4 regions of the Nonomuraea sp. MTCD27 genome follow, and region 3 is predicted to be linked to each of the others. Evidence: riboswitches for the same ligand, from Rfam matches in the RefSeq annotation. Region 3 holds a riboswitch; each other region holds the start of a gene.

Evidence for each region. A riboswitch is a leader RNA that binds a small molecule or an ion and turns the genes downstream of it on or off. The one in region 3 is predicted to bind thiamine pyrophosphate.
Region 1: it holds a riboswitch for thiamine pyrophosphate, as region 3 does, so the genes downstream of both, thiC (phosphomethylpyrimidine synthase ThiC) here and thiD (bifunctional hydroxymethylpyrimidine kinase/phosphomethylpyrimidine kinase) in region 3, are expected to answer to the same signal.
Region 2: it holds a riboswitch for thiamine pyrophosphate, as region 3 does, so the genes downstream of both, ACBJ59_RS06225 (FAD-dependent oxidoreductase) here and thiD (bifunctional hydroxymethylpyrimidine kinase/phosphomethylpyrimidine kinase) in region 3, are expected to answer to the same signal.
Region 4: it holds a riboswitch for thiamine pyrophosphate, as region 3 does, so the genes downstream of both, ACBJ59_RS12630 (purine-cytosine permease family protein) here and thiD (bifunctional hydroxymethylpyrimidine kinase/phosphomethylpyrimidine kinase) in region 3, are expected to answer to the same signal.

What each region holds. Positions count from the first base shown of each region.
Region 1 covers NZ_JBGNUW010000009.1:276,363-279,639, reverse strand. The annotation lists gene ACBJ59_RS27050 (SDR family oxidoreductase) at 1-42, shown strand, start outside; gene thiC (phosphomethylpyrimidine synthase ThiC) at 1-1,583, opposite strand, end outside; TPP riboswitch at 1,576-1,688, opposite strand; gene ACBJ59_RS27040 (hypothetical protein) at 1,779-2,129, shown strand; gene ACBJ59_RS27035 (universal stress protein) at 2,142-2,975, shown strand; gene ACBJ59_RS27030 (cellulose binding domain-containing protein) at 3,011-3,277, shown strand, end outside.
Region 2 covers NZ_JBGNUW010000002.1:366,640-369,916, reverse strand. The annotation lists gene thiE (thiamine phosphate synthase) at 1-445, opposite strand, end outside; gene ACBJ59_RS06235 (Rv2175c family DNA-binding protein) at 423-797, opposite strand; gene ACBJ59_RS06230 (NAD(P)/FAD-dependent oxidoreductase) at 828-1,991, opposite strand; TPP riboswitch at 2,050-2,166, shown strand; gene ACBJ59_RS06225 (FAD-dependent oxidoreductase) at 2,156-3,277, shown strand, end outside.
Region 3 covers NZ_JBGNUW010000024.1:24,377-27,653, forward strand. The annotation lists gene ACBJ59_RS49110 (carbon starvation CstA family protein) at 1-193, shown strand, start outside; gene ACBJ59_RS49115 (TenA family protein) at 197-865, opposite strand; gene thiD (bifunctional hydroxymethylpyrimidine kinase/phosphomethylpyrimidine kinase) at 960-1,763, opposite strand; TPP riboswitch at 1,757-1,852, opposite strand; gene ACBJ59_RS49125 (histidine phosphatase family protein) at 1,869-2,510, opposite strand; gene ACBJ59_RS49130 (DNA polymerase domain-containing protein) at 2,571-3,277, shown strand, end outside.
Region 4 covers NZ_JBGNUW010000004.1:115,072-118,348, forward strand. The annotation lists gene ACBJ59_RS12630 (purine-cytosine permease family protein) at 1-1,218, opposite strand, end outside; TPP riboswitch at 1,209-1,321, opposite strand; gene ACBJ59_RS12635 (hypothetical protein) at 1,578-1,766, shown strand; gene ACBJ59_RS12640 (hypothetical protein) at 1,846-2,268, shown strand; gene ACBJ59_RS12645 (rhodanese-like domain-containing protein) at 2,500-2,823, opposite strand; gene ACBJ59_RS12650 (winged helix-turn-helix transcriptional regulator) at 2,820-3,239, opposite strand.

The DNA.
Region 1 (3,277 bases), on a different contig from region 3:
GAGGTGCTGGCCCCCGTCGGCGGGGAGACCCTGCCGGGCTGATCGACGTAGACGGTGCCGCCGCGCTGCCGGAACTCGGCCGACTTCTCCGCGAAGCCCGCCTCCCGGATGTCGTGGCTGATCCGCATCGAGCAGAACTTGGGCCCGCACATCGAGCAGAAGTGCGCGGTCTTGGCAGGTGCGGCGGGCAGCGTCTCATCGTGGAAGGACCGCGCCGTGTCGGGGTCGAGCGAGAGGTCGAACTGGTCCTCCCAGCGGAACTCGAACCGCGCGTCCGACAGCGCGTCGTCCCACGCCTGCGCCTGCGGGTGCCCCTTGGCCAGGTCGGCGGCGTGGGCGGCGATCTTGTACGTGATCACGCCGGTCTTGACGTCGTCCTTGTCCGGCAGGCCGAGGTGCTCCTTGGGGGTGACGTAGCAGAGCATGGCGGTGCCGAACCAGCCGATCATGGCGGCCCCGATGCCCGAGGTGATGTGGTCGTATCCGGGGGCGATGTCCGTCACCAGCGGGCCCAGCGTGTAGAACGGAGCGTCGTCGCAGAGCTCGCGCTGCAGGTCCACGTTCTCCTTGATCTTGTGCATGGGCACGTGCCCGGGGCCCTCGATCATCACCTGGACGTCGTGCTCACGCGCGATCGCGGTCAGCTCCCCCAGCGTGCGCAGCTCGGCGAACTGGGCCTCGTCGTTGGCGTCGGCGATCGAGCCGGGCCTGAGCCCGTCGCCGAGCGAGAACGACACGTCGTAGCGGGCCAGGATTTCGCACATCTCGGCAAAGTTCTCGTACAGGAAGCTCTCGCGGTGGTGCGCCAGGCACCAGGCGGCCATGATCGAGCCCCCGCGCGAGACGATCCCGGTCTTGCGGCGGGCGGTGAGCGGCACGAACTCCAGCCGCACCCCCGCGTGCACGGTCACGTAGTCGACGCCCTGCTCGCACTGCTCGACCAGCGTGTCGCGGTAGACCTCCCACGACAGCGCCTCCGGCCGGCCCTTGACCTTCTCCAGCGCCTGGTAGATGGGCACGGTGCCGACCGGGACGGGCGAGTTGCGCAGGATCCACTCGCGCGTCTCGTGGATGTCGTCGCCGGTGGACAGGTCCATGATCGTGTCGGCGCCCCAGCGCGTGGCCCAGGTCATCTTCTCGACCTCCTCCTCGATGGAGGAGGTCACGGCGGAGTTGCCGATGTTGGCGTTGATCTTCACCAGGAAGTTGCGGCCGATGATCATCGGCTCGGACTCGGGGTGGTTGACGTTCGCGGGGATGATGGCCCGGCCCGCCGCGACCTCCTGCCGGACGAACTCGGGGGTGACGCCCTCGCGCACGGCCACGAACTCCATCTCCCTGGTCACCAGCCCGCGCCGGGCGCAGGCGACCTGCGTGACCGGCTCGCCCGCCGCCCCGCGCTCGTGGATCCACCCCTCGCGCAGGCGCGGCAGCCCCTGCCGGAGGTCGGGCCGGAAGGACGGGTCGGTGTACGGGCCCGAGGTGTCGTACAGCGTCACCGCCGAGCCGTCGGACAGCCGCACCTCGCGCATCGGCACGCGCAGGTCGCCGTGGTAGATCTTGGTGAAGCGCGCGTCAGTCATCGCGCAAACTCCCTTCGCCGGCATTACCCGGAGCAGGTTCTGGCGGTCGGCGGCTGTCAGCCGTCCTCTCAGCCCGGTCTCCACCGGGCTCCCGCGTTGGACGGCGAAGATCGTACCCAGATGTGCCCCCGGCCGAAACCCGCGCGGCGAGGTTTGACGAGCGCCCTCGGCGGTAGGCTCCCCATCAGGGGAAACATGAAGAGAATCGCCGCTGTCGCAGGACTACTCGTCGTGATGGCCGCGTCCGGCGCCACCGCCGCCGCCGGGGACGGCATCGATCAGCACGAAGTAAGCCAGGAACAGTACGACACCCTGATCGCCCAGTGCCGCTACGCCGACACCGGGAAGGCGAAATGCCGGGCCGCGGTCAGAGAGATGTACCGCGTCGGCAGAACCGACAGAAGCCTCGACTGCCGGTCCTACTCCGGCGTGACCGTCTGCGGCACGCTGCGGCTCAGCAGGTCCGAACGCGCGTGCGTCCGTGACTCGGAGGCCCAGGGGCTGCCGTTCCGCCGCGCCGAGGTGGAATGCTACGCGCTGTCCTGAGGGGGCTGGGACGTGATCATCGTAGGGGTGGACGGCTCCCGCACCGGCCTTGAGGCGGCCGGGTGGGCCGCGGCCGAGGCGGAGCTGCGCCAGGCGCCGCTGACCGTCGCGCACGCCGTACCGAAGTGGGTGTGCGAGCAGGGCGCCGTCCGCTACGCCGAGGTGGCCCGGTGGATGCGCGACGGCGCGAACACGGTGCTCACCTCGGCGGAGGAGCGGGCCCGCCGGGAGTGGCCGCAGGTGCGGGTGGAGGGCGTCCTGCTGCCCGGCGATCCCCGCTCCGCGCTGGTCAAGGCGTCCGAGGGGGCCGAGCTGCTGGTCGTCGGCAGCCGCGGGATCGGCGGCGTCCGGGGGTTGCTGGTCGGGTCGGTCGCGTACGGAGTGTCCGCGCACGCGCGTACGAACGTCGTACTGATCCACGGGCGCCCCGACACCCCGCGCGGCGAGATCGTGGCCGGGACCGACGGCTCGCCCGGCGCCGGGCGGGCACTGGAGTTCGCCTTCCACGAGGCCGAGCTGCGCGGCGCCCGGCTGCACGCCGTACAGGCGTGGGCCTGGCCGCACGTGAGCGGCTTCGAGCCGGCCGACCGCGAGAGCGAGCAGGACACGCTGCGGAGGTTGAAGGAGTCGCTGACCGCGCACCGGGAGCGGCATCCCGGGGTGGACGTGGTGGCGGAGGTCGTCCACGGGCACCCCATGGAGGTGCTCAAGGAGGCCGCTTCCGGCGCCGACCTGCTCGTGGTCGGCTCGCGCGGGCACGGCCAGCTCGCGGGCATGCTCATCGGCTCGATCAGCCAGGCCCTGCTCCACCACGCCCCCTGCCCCCTGGCCGTGGTCCGCGCCTGAAAGTTACATGCGTCGCCCCAGGTCACGCCCCCGCGATGATCGTCTCCCTTTCCGCCGCGAGCCCGCGCTCCTACGATCTGCGCAGGCTACGACGGGAGCAGACGATGCCCAAGACCGGCGCCGCGCTGGCCGCGATGCTGGCCCTGGCCGCCGCGGTGTTGTTCGCCACCACCGCGTCGGCCGGCGCCGCCGCCACCAGGATCATGCCCCTGGGCGACTCGATCACCGGATCCCCCGGCTGCTGGCGGGCCCTGCTCTGGAACCGCCTCCAGAGCACCGGCCACACGAACGTCGACTTCGTC
Region 2 (3,277 bases), on a different contig from region 3:
GGCCGGGGGCCGGGCGGCCCGGCTTGGTGGGCGTGGGCCAGACGGGGCCGCAGCAGAAGTAGTCGACGCCCTCCTCCACGGCCGCGGCGGAAGCCTCGGCGGCGGAGTGGGTGGACCGTCCGATGACGATGTCGTCGCCGAGTATCTCTCGCGCGACCGTCACGGGAAGGTCGTCCTGCCCCAGGTGGAGCACGTCGGGCCGGGCGGCGTAGGCGATGTCCGCCCGGTCGTTGACGGCCAGCAGCTTGCCGTGCCGGTCGCAGGCGTCGCGGAAGATCTCGAGGAGCGCGAGTTCTTCGCGAGCCTCCAGGCCCTTCTCCCGCAGCTGGATGATGTCCACGCCCCCGGCCAGCACCGAATCGAGGAACTCTGCCAGGTCGCCGCGGTCGCGGCGGCCGTCTGTGCAGAGATAGAGGCGGGCCTCAGAAAGCGAGGGCTTGGGCACGCCGCTTGACCTCGGTATGACGGCCGGCCTTGATCGCCTCTATGGGCGATCCGGGCAGCGACTCGTCTGGGGTGAAGAGCCAGCGCAGCGACTCGACATCGTCGTAGCCGGCGTCCTGCAACACGGTCAGCGTGCCGGGCAGGCCCTTCATCACGTCCTTCCCATCGAGGAACACCGCGGGCACCTGTGGCCCGCCGCTCCCGCGGCGCACGCCGAGGAGCTTGTGGTCCTTGAGGAGCTGCTTGGCCCGCCCGATCGAAAGGTCAAGGCGCGAGGCCACTTCGGGGAGCGTGAGCCACTCGTCGACGAGCTGCTCGGTCTCCCGGTCGATCTGTGCAACAGAAAGCGTCACGAAACCACAACTACCACATGCCGTCCTTGCTCAAACAACACAATCCCGTAGGGGGACTTGTGGATCTACCAGGCGTTCCGCGTCGAGGCGGTGGCCCGCCTCGATGATCCGCCGCCCCTGTACGAGATCGCGCGGCCGGTCCACGGCGAGCACCGCGGCGAGGGTGTCGCCGGCGGTGAGCCAGACGGCCGACCACTTGCCCTCGGGCTCTCCTCGATAGACCAGCCGTTCCCCCGCGGGGTGGTGGCCGGAGTATTGCACCATGTGCCCGAACTGCTCGGACCAGAAGTATGGCACCGGATCGTACACGGCTTCCTCCCCCAGCAGTGTCGCGGCGGCGACCTCGGGGGCGTTGAGCGCGGTGTCCCAGTGTTCCACCCTGAGCCTGACCTGCCAGCGGCGCGACCACCAGGCGGCGCAGTCGCCCACGGCGACCGTGTTCGGGAGCGAGGCGCGCAGGTGCTCGTCGGTGACGACGCCGTTGTGGAGGTCGATGTCGGCGCCGGCCAGCCATTCGACCGCCGGGCGCACGCCGATGCCGGTGACGACCGCGTGGGCCTCGACGAACTCGCCGCCCACCAGCCGCACGCCACCCTCGTCCACGGAGTCGACCATGGTGCCGAGCCGCAGGTCGATGCCGTCGTACCAGCGCTCGGTGCGGGCCCCGATCTCGGTGCCGACGGCGGTCGCGAGCGGGGTCTCGGCGGACTCGATCACCGTCACCTCGCAGCCGGCGCGGCGGGCCGCCGTGGCCACCTCCGCGCCGATCCAGCCGGCGCCGACGATGGCGAGGCGGGCGCCGGGGACGAGCATGGCCCTGAGCTCGTGGGCGTCGTCGATGGTGCGCAGCACGTGCTGGGGGCCGTCGCCGGGCAGCCTGATCGGCTCGGCGCCGGTGGCGATGACCAGGCTGTCGTAGCCGATCTCGCCCTCGGTGGTCTCCACGACGCCCTCGCGCAGCGACTTGGCGCTGACGCCGGGCCAGAAGTCGACGCCCATGGACTCGAGGTCGGTCTCGACGTAGCTGGAGTCGGCGTCGCCGGCCAGGACGGCCTTGGACAGGGGCGGGCGGTCGTAGGGGCGGTGGCGCTCCTGGCCCACCAGGGTGATCCGGCCGTCGAACCCGCGCCCGCGCAGTGCCTCGACCGTACGCACTCCGGCCAGGCCCGCTCCCACCACCACGACATGCTTCACGTTGATGACCATAACGGGGGCGGTGCGTGGACGTCGCACCGAGGCCGTAGGCTGTGGACGTAAGACGCGCGGGAGTCCGGCCGTAACCGGGCTGAGAGGAAGGCTGCACCGGGCCTTCGACCGCAAGACACCTGATCCGGATCATGCCGGCGAAGGGAGCGCATGTGGACGTGATCGTGGGTGGCGGGGTCGTCGGGCTTTCCGTCGCCTGGCGGATGGCCCGTGAGGGGCGGCAGGTCACCGTGGTCGACCCGGCTCCGGGCACGGGTGCCTCGCACGCGGCGGCGGGGATGCTGGCCCCGGTCAGCGAGGTGACCTACACCGAGGCGCCGCTGCTGCGGCTGGGGATGGCCTCGCTGCGCCGCTGGCCCGCCTTCGCCGCCGAGCTCTCCGCCGACGCCGGCCTGGACGAAGCCGCCGGACCGGGCGCGGAGCAGGGGCCGAACCGGCCGGACGCGGGGCAGGGGCCGAACCGGCCCGGCGCGGGGCGAGGGCTGGATCTCCGGTCGGACGGGACGCTCGACGTGGCGTTCGGGGCCGACGACCTGGCGGCGCTGGACGAGCTGGCGGCGTTCATGGACAAGCTGGGCCTGCCGGTCGAGCGGCTGACCGGGCGGGAGTGCCGTCGGCTGGAGCCGATGCTGGCACCCTCCGTGCGCGGCGGGCTGCTGGCGGCCGGTGACGCCTGGGTCGACCCGCGCCGCGTGACGGCGGCGCTGCTGGCCGCCCTGGAACGGAGGGGCGTGCCGCTGGTCAGGGCCCGCGCGACGGGGCTGCTGCGCGAGGGCGGGCGCGAAGGTGGGGCGGTCACGGGCGTGCGCCTGGACGGCGACCCCGCCGAGCTGCGGGCCGAGCGGGTCGTCGTGGCGGCCGGGGCCTGGAGCGCCGAGCTGGCCGAGGTGCCGGTGCGGCCGGTCAAGGGGCAGATCATGCGGTTGCGCTCGCCGCAGCCGCTGCTCGGCCGGTGCGTACGCGGAACCGTGCACGGCTCGTACGTCTACCTGGTCCCCCGGGGCGACGGCGAGCTGGTGGTCGGGGCCACGCAGGAGGAGCTGGGATTCGACACCCGGGTGACCGCCGGCGGGCTCTACGAGCTGCTGCGGGACGCCAGGGAGCTGGTGCCGGGCGTCACCGAGCTGGAGGTCGCCGACGTGGTGGCGGGGCTGCGGCCGGGGACACCGGACAACCTGCCGGTCATCGGGCCGAGCGGGACACCGGGGCTGGCGTTCGCGACCGGGCACCACCGGGGCGGCGTGCTGCTGGCCCCGCTCACGACGGCCATCCTG
Region 3 (3,277 bases):
CGTCCTGGCGGCGCTGTTCGCCATCCTGATCATCGTGGTGATCCTCGACGCGGCGCGCGTGTGGATCAAGGCGATCAGGACGCGGGAGCCGCTGCCGGACACGGAGGCGCCGTTCGAGGAGTCCAAGATCCTCGCCCCGGCCGGGCTCATCGCCACCCGCGAGGAGAAGGAGATGATGGCCAAGGCGCCGTGATCGTCAGGGCGCGAGCCACCGCTCCGTCGGCCAGGTCTCGCGCCGCCAGGCGCTGTCCCAGAACATCCACTCGTACGCCGCCGCCCGGCCGTAGGCCTCTCCCATGGCCTCGCGGGTGGCCGGGTCGGCGGCGGCGGCGAGCCGGTCGGCGATGCCCTTGGCCTGCTCGACGGAGGCCGCGAAGGCCGGGTCCGCGTAGGTGGAGATCCACTTGACGTACGGGTGCTCCGGGGTGGCGTACTTCAGCAGCGCCGTACCGACGTCCTGGTAGATCCAGAAGCACGGCAGCACCGCCGCCGCGATCACCGGGTAGGGCGCGGTGAGCGCCGTGGCCTGCAGGAACGACGCGTACGCCAGGCACGTCGGCGACGTCGCCAGGCCCTTGGCGTCGGCGCCGAGCTCCTCGGCGTAGCCGGCGTGCAGCATGCGCTCGGCGGCCAGCGCGGTGTGCGCGCTCTGGGCCCAGAACGCCGCGTCGGCGGGGTCGGTCGCCCGCACGGACGCCGTGGCCAGCGCCTTGGAGAACGCCTCCAGGTAGCGGGCGTCCTGCACGATGTAGAAGCCGAACCGGTCGGGGTCGAGGGTGCCGTCGCCGAGCGCGACGAGGAAGGGGTGCTCGTGGATGGCGCGCATCAGCTCGGCCGTGCGCTGCCAGATGTCATCGCAGAACATCGCGTCTCCTTGGGAACGGCAATCTGGGGGCGGCAATCTGGGGGGCGCAGGTTTGGGGCGCAGTCTTCGGAGAGCGCAGTCTTCGGGAGCGTGCTCACCAGATGGCGTGGAAGTGGTGGACGGGGCCGTGGCCGTGCCCGACGCCGAGCGTGTCGGCCGCGCGCAGCGCCTCCGTCAGGTAGGTCTTCGCCGCCCGCACCGCGCCCGGCCAGTCGTCGTGGCGGGGGCGCAGCGCCGCGATGGCCGAGGACAGCGTGCAGCCGGTGCCGTGGGTGTTGCGGGTGTCCACGCGGGGCGCGGCCAGCTCGATCACGCCCTCGGGCGTGGCCAGCACGTCCACGCAGGTGTCGCCGTCCAGGTGGCCGCCCTTGAGCAGCACCTGCCGGGCGCCCAGCGCGCGCAGCCGCCGCGCCTGCCCGTGCATCTCGGACAGGCCGCGGGCCGGCTCCTCGCCGAGCAGGTCCGCCGCCTCGGGCAGGTTGGGCGTGATCAGGTCGGCGCGGGGCAGCAGCGTCTCGCGCAGCTCGGCCACGGCGTCGGCCGGCAGCAGCCGGTCGCCGCTCTTGGCCACCATCACGGGGTCGAGCACGACGAAAGGCGGCCGGTACGTGTCCAGTGCCGCCGCCACCGCCTTGATCAGCGGCGCGGTGCCCAGCATGCCGATCTTCACGGCGTCCGCCGGCACGTCGGTCAGCAGCGTGTCGAGCTGGGCGGCGACGAACTCGGCCGGCACCTCGTGGATGCCGGTCACGCCCGTGGTGGTCTGCGCGACCAGCGCCGTGACGACCGTCATGCCGTAGGCGCCGAGCGCGGAGAAGGTCTTCAGATCGCCCTGGATGCCGGCGCCGCCGCTGGGGTCGGTGCCCGCGATGGACAGGACTCTGGGTGCGTCGCTCACCGAGATGACGTCCCTTCGCTAGTGCGAACTAGATCAGGTTCGACGGGTGTGATCTCAGCCCGGGTCTCCGGGCACCCCGCGTCAGTGGCCCACTGTAACAGGCGCTCAGCCGCGCAGCTCCGGGGGGAAGCCGGTCCAGCGCAGCTCCACGGGAAGGTGACCCATGTCGTTGAAGAAGAGCAGCGAGGGCGGCCGGCCGGGGGCGTAGCGGATGGCGGTCAGGGCGGCGTTGGCGTGGTTGAGCCCGAGCCAGCGCCACTCGGGGGCGTCCTGGGCGGCGCGGACCAGCCAGCCGATCAGGAAGTTGTGCGTGACCACGAGCTCGTGGCGGGTCTCGTCCACCGTCTCGTCCACCGTCTCGTCCACCGTCGTGTCCGCCGTTCCGCCCACTGGGCCGGTGAACAGGTCGAGGGCCTCGCGGGCCAGCTTCGGCTCCGCCCCGGGGAACCGGGCGAGGAAGCCGAGGAAGTGGTCGGCGTACTCGGGGGGCAGCTCCTCCCTGGCCGGCAGGTACGGCACGTAGTCGCCGGCGGCCTCCGACACGCGCAGCGGGACGCCGGGGAGGTGCTCGCCGATCAGGCGGGCGGTCTCGGCGGCCCGGGGGAGCGGCCCGTGGTGGACGGCGGCCAGCGGGACGCCGCGGAGCCGCTCGCCGAGCAGCGCGGCCTGGCGGCGGCCGGCGTCCGTCAGGCCGCTCTCGTCCGGGGTGGCCTCGCCGTGCCGGGTGAGGTAGAGGAGACGCGTCATGGGGATCATTGTGGCCCGCGAATGTTGACCACACGTTCGAGTGTCGGCATCGTAGGGCGGGTGGCCGCTGATGAGACGCGCGACGGGGTCGCCCTGACCAACCTCGACCAGCCGTTGTTCGACGGTGCCGGCGCCACCAAGCGCGACCTGGTCGACTACCTCGACGCGGTCCGCGACCGCATCCTCCCGGTCCTGCGCGACCGCGCGCTCTCGGTCATCCGCGTGCGCCCGGGCCAGGAGCCGTTCGTGCAGAAGAACCTGCCCAAATACGCCCCCGACTGGGTGCGCTCGGTGTCCATGTGGGCGGACGCGTCGCGCCGGCAGGTGACGTACGCGCTGTGCGACGACCGCAGGACGCTGCTGTGGTTCGCGAACCAGCGGGCGGTGGAATACCACCCGGCGCTGTTCGTCGGCGACCACCCCACCCACATGATCCTCGACCTCGACCCGCCGGAGCACGACGACTCCTTCTCGCTGGCCGTGCGCGGCGCCTTCCTCGTCCGCCAGGCCCTCGACGACGCCGGGCTGAGCGGGGCGGTGAAGACCAGCGGGGCGAAGGGCGTGCACGTGTTCGTGCCCGTGGCCGAGGGCACGGCGCCGGACGACCTGGCGGCGGCCACCCGGGCCCTGGCCGCCCGCGCCGAGCGGGTGGACCCGGCGCTGGCCACCACGGCGTTCATCCGCGAGGACCGCGCGGGCAAGGTCTTCCTCGACTCCACGCGCGCGGGCGGCGCCACGGTGGCGGCCGCCTACAGCCCCCGCATCCG
Region 4 (3,277 bases), on a different contig from region 3:
GCGCACGCCCGCCCACCACGCGTCCCACTGGGGGATCGTCGGCGTCGAGGTCGTCAGCCAGTAGGCGGCGAAGCCCAGCGCCCACGGCACCAGCATCGACCAGCGCGAGGGCGCGTCCTCCGCGGTGTTCCAGCCCGTGCCGCGGCGCAGCAGGAAGTAGTCCACGGCGAGCACCGCGAACATCGGCACGAACACCGCCCCGATCAGGCCGAGGAACACCCCGTACGAGGTGACGTCCACCAGCAGGGCGATCACCACGGTGAGCACGCCGATGCCGACGGAGAAGACGCGCCGGTCCATCCGCGGCATCAGGTTCTGCAGCGAGACCGTGGTGGAGTAGACGTTGGCGAAGGACTGGTCGGTCTCGCGCAGGACCAGGATGCCGAAGAACAGCGCGCCCAGCGGCACCGCCACGAACGGCCCGAACACCGACGTCTGGTCGGCCTGCACCCCGGCGGCGCCCGCGAGGGCCACCGCGTACACGCCCAGCCCCAGACACGCCACCTGGGCCAGGGTGTATCCGCCGACCACGCCGGTGAAGGCGGCCCTGCTGGAGCGCGAGTGGCGGGCGAAGTCGGCGGCCATCGGCACCCAGGACACCGAGAGCGCGATCACGTAGTCGACCGCGGCGGGGAAGGCCGTCCAGCTCCCGCCCTCCGGGGAGGGGGCGTCGCGCAGGAAGAACACCGTGAACCAGATCATCGCGATGATCACGCCGACGGTGACGTACCGGCGCAGCAGCCGGATCGACCCGAGCGGCCAGATCGTCAGCGCGGTGGTCAGCACCCCCGCCACGACCACCCACACCTGGTACGGCACCGAGCCGAAGATCGCGGTGGCACCCTTCGCGATCACCCAGAGCTCGAAGGCCCCCCAGCCGATCATCTGCACGATGTTCAGCACCGTGGGCACGTAGGAGATCCTGGCCCCGAACAGCCCGCGCAGCAGCACCATCGCCGGCTGCCCGGTCTGCGTGCCGGGGATGGCGGACAGGCCCACCATGGCGGTGCCGATCAGGCTGCCCACCACCGTGGCCACCAGCACCGCGGCCAGGCTGAGCGGGGCGTCGCCGAGCGGGTTGAGCAGGAGCAGGGCTCCGGAGAAGCCGAGGAGGCTGACCCCGAGGTTCGCCCAGAGAGCGCCCTGGTCGAGCACGCCGAGGGTCTTCGGCGGGCGGCCTTCGAGGGTCAGCGGAACTTCTTCGACGCCATGCGTCATCGCACACTCCCTACGCCGGCATTACCCGGACAGGTTCATGCGGTCGGCAGCAGCAGTAGCTACCCTCTCAGCCTGGTTGCCCCAAGCTCCCGCGGGGGTTGGTACACGAAGCCGGGATCATCCCAGCTCGCGCCCCCATGATGCACCATTCGTCCTAGATCGGCCACCACCGGGTAGCTGCCATCGCGCCCTCGGGAGAGTCCGTGCAGGTCCGCAGGACGAACAGCTGGCCTCTCGCACCGCGTCGGCGGGCTGCCCACGCACGCATTCTCCAAGCCACGCTGTACATCACTGCCGGGCGACCAGGCATATTCCCGGCATATTCCACGGTGCTGCCGAGGAGTGCAACGATCGCTCCGGTGAACCTCGGGCCGTATTCCACCCCCCTGGAACCAGGCGAGGCGACCCTGACCCGCCCGGGTGTGGCCGGAAAGCCCATCGTCATCAGAGACGACGACATCCGGCACCCCGGCGCCACCTGTGCGGTGCTCACCGCCTTCGAAGACGTCACCTCGCACGTCTCCCCCGCGGCCACGCGGGAGAGCTGAAGTTCACGTTCCACGGCCAACCGAACCAACCGAGACATCTCTTGCTGGAGGACTGTTGAAGACACGCATTCTGGGCGCCGTGCTGGGAATCGCAGCGTTGAGCGGGCTGCTGGTGGCAAGCCCGGCGCAGGCGGCCGACGGAGTGTCCTCCGCCCGCGTGGAAAACCCGGACAGAGCCGGCGCCGGGTACGTCCGGACGACCGTCGACTTCGTCAGCCGGACGAGGGTCGTCTTTCGGAACTTCACGGTGCGCGACATCTGCCCCGCTGACAACCATGGGGTGCGGGCCCAGATGGAGTGGACGCACACCGACCTGACCACCGGGTACAGCGCCTGGAAGGTGGACACCAGCTGCGGCTCCCACGGCACCAACTTCGGAAACTTCGTCCGCACCGGCCCCAAACCCATACGGGTGGTCCGCGTGAGGGTGTGCATCTACAAGCGATCAGGCCAGCACCTGGCTTGCGACTACAGCCTGTCCCGAGACAACCAGTACACCTGAGCCGCTGACGCTCAGGCTCTCAGCTGGTCGGCGTAGGCGGTAACCGAAGGCGTCGGCGAGCAGGGCGAGTTCGCCGTGACCGGAAGCGAAGCTGGAACGTACGCCGCCGGCCTGCCGAGCTCGGCCTCGCCGTCGGAGGAGAAGGCGGCGTGGATGGTGAATCTCGCGCTGCAACTACTCGAAGGCGATCTCCATCGACCGGGCCCGGTGCCGCACCGCGGTAACGCCGCCTCATGCCACGAAGGGCTCCTGGCCCGTCTCGCTGACCATCGGCCGGCGCGCGGACTCCCACGACTGCATGCCGCCCCCGACGTTGACCGCGTCGCGCCCGAGCTGGTTGAGCCAGGCCGCGACCTGCAGCGAACGGCCGCCCACCCGGCACACGACGTAGACCGTCCGGTCGCCGGGCACCTCGTCGACCCGGCCCTGGATCTGCGTCATGGGGATGTGCACGGCTTCGGGCGCGTGCCCGGCCAGCCATTCGTCCTGCTCACGGACGTCGAGCAGGTAAGCGTCGGCGGGAACGGCGTTGGCCTCGATCTCAGGAACGGTCATGGCTCCATCATCTCGCGCCGCGAGTCGTAGGCCGCACGCGCCTCCGCGATCTCCGCCTGGTGCTCCTCGGTCCACGTGACCAGGGACTTGATGGTCTGGTGCAGCGTACGGCCGAGCGGCGTCAGCGCGTAGTCCACCCGGGGCGGCACCACGGGGTGAACCGTGCGGGTGACCAGGCCGTCGCGTTCGAGCTGGCGCAGGGTGACGCTGAGCATGCGCTGGCTGACGCCGTCGATCTCGCGGCGGAGCTGGGTGAAGCGCAGGCTCTGGCAGTCGAGCAGGGCGATCACCAGCAGCGACCACTTGTCCGCGATGCGGTCGAGGATCTGCCGGACCTCGCAGTCCTCGCGGGTGTCCCACTGGCGTACGTCGTAGTCGTCGTCCACGGTGCCTTCGCAGTAACTGAGTGATCTCAAAGTGCCGTCTTCCACGACATTTCATCCTGGCCCATGAT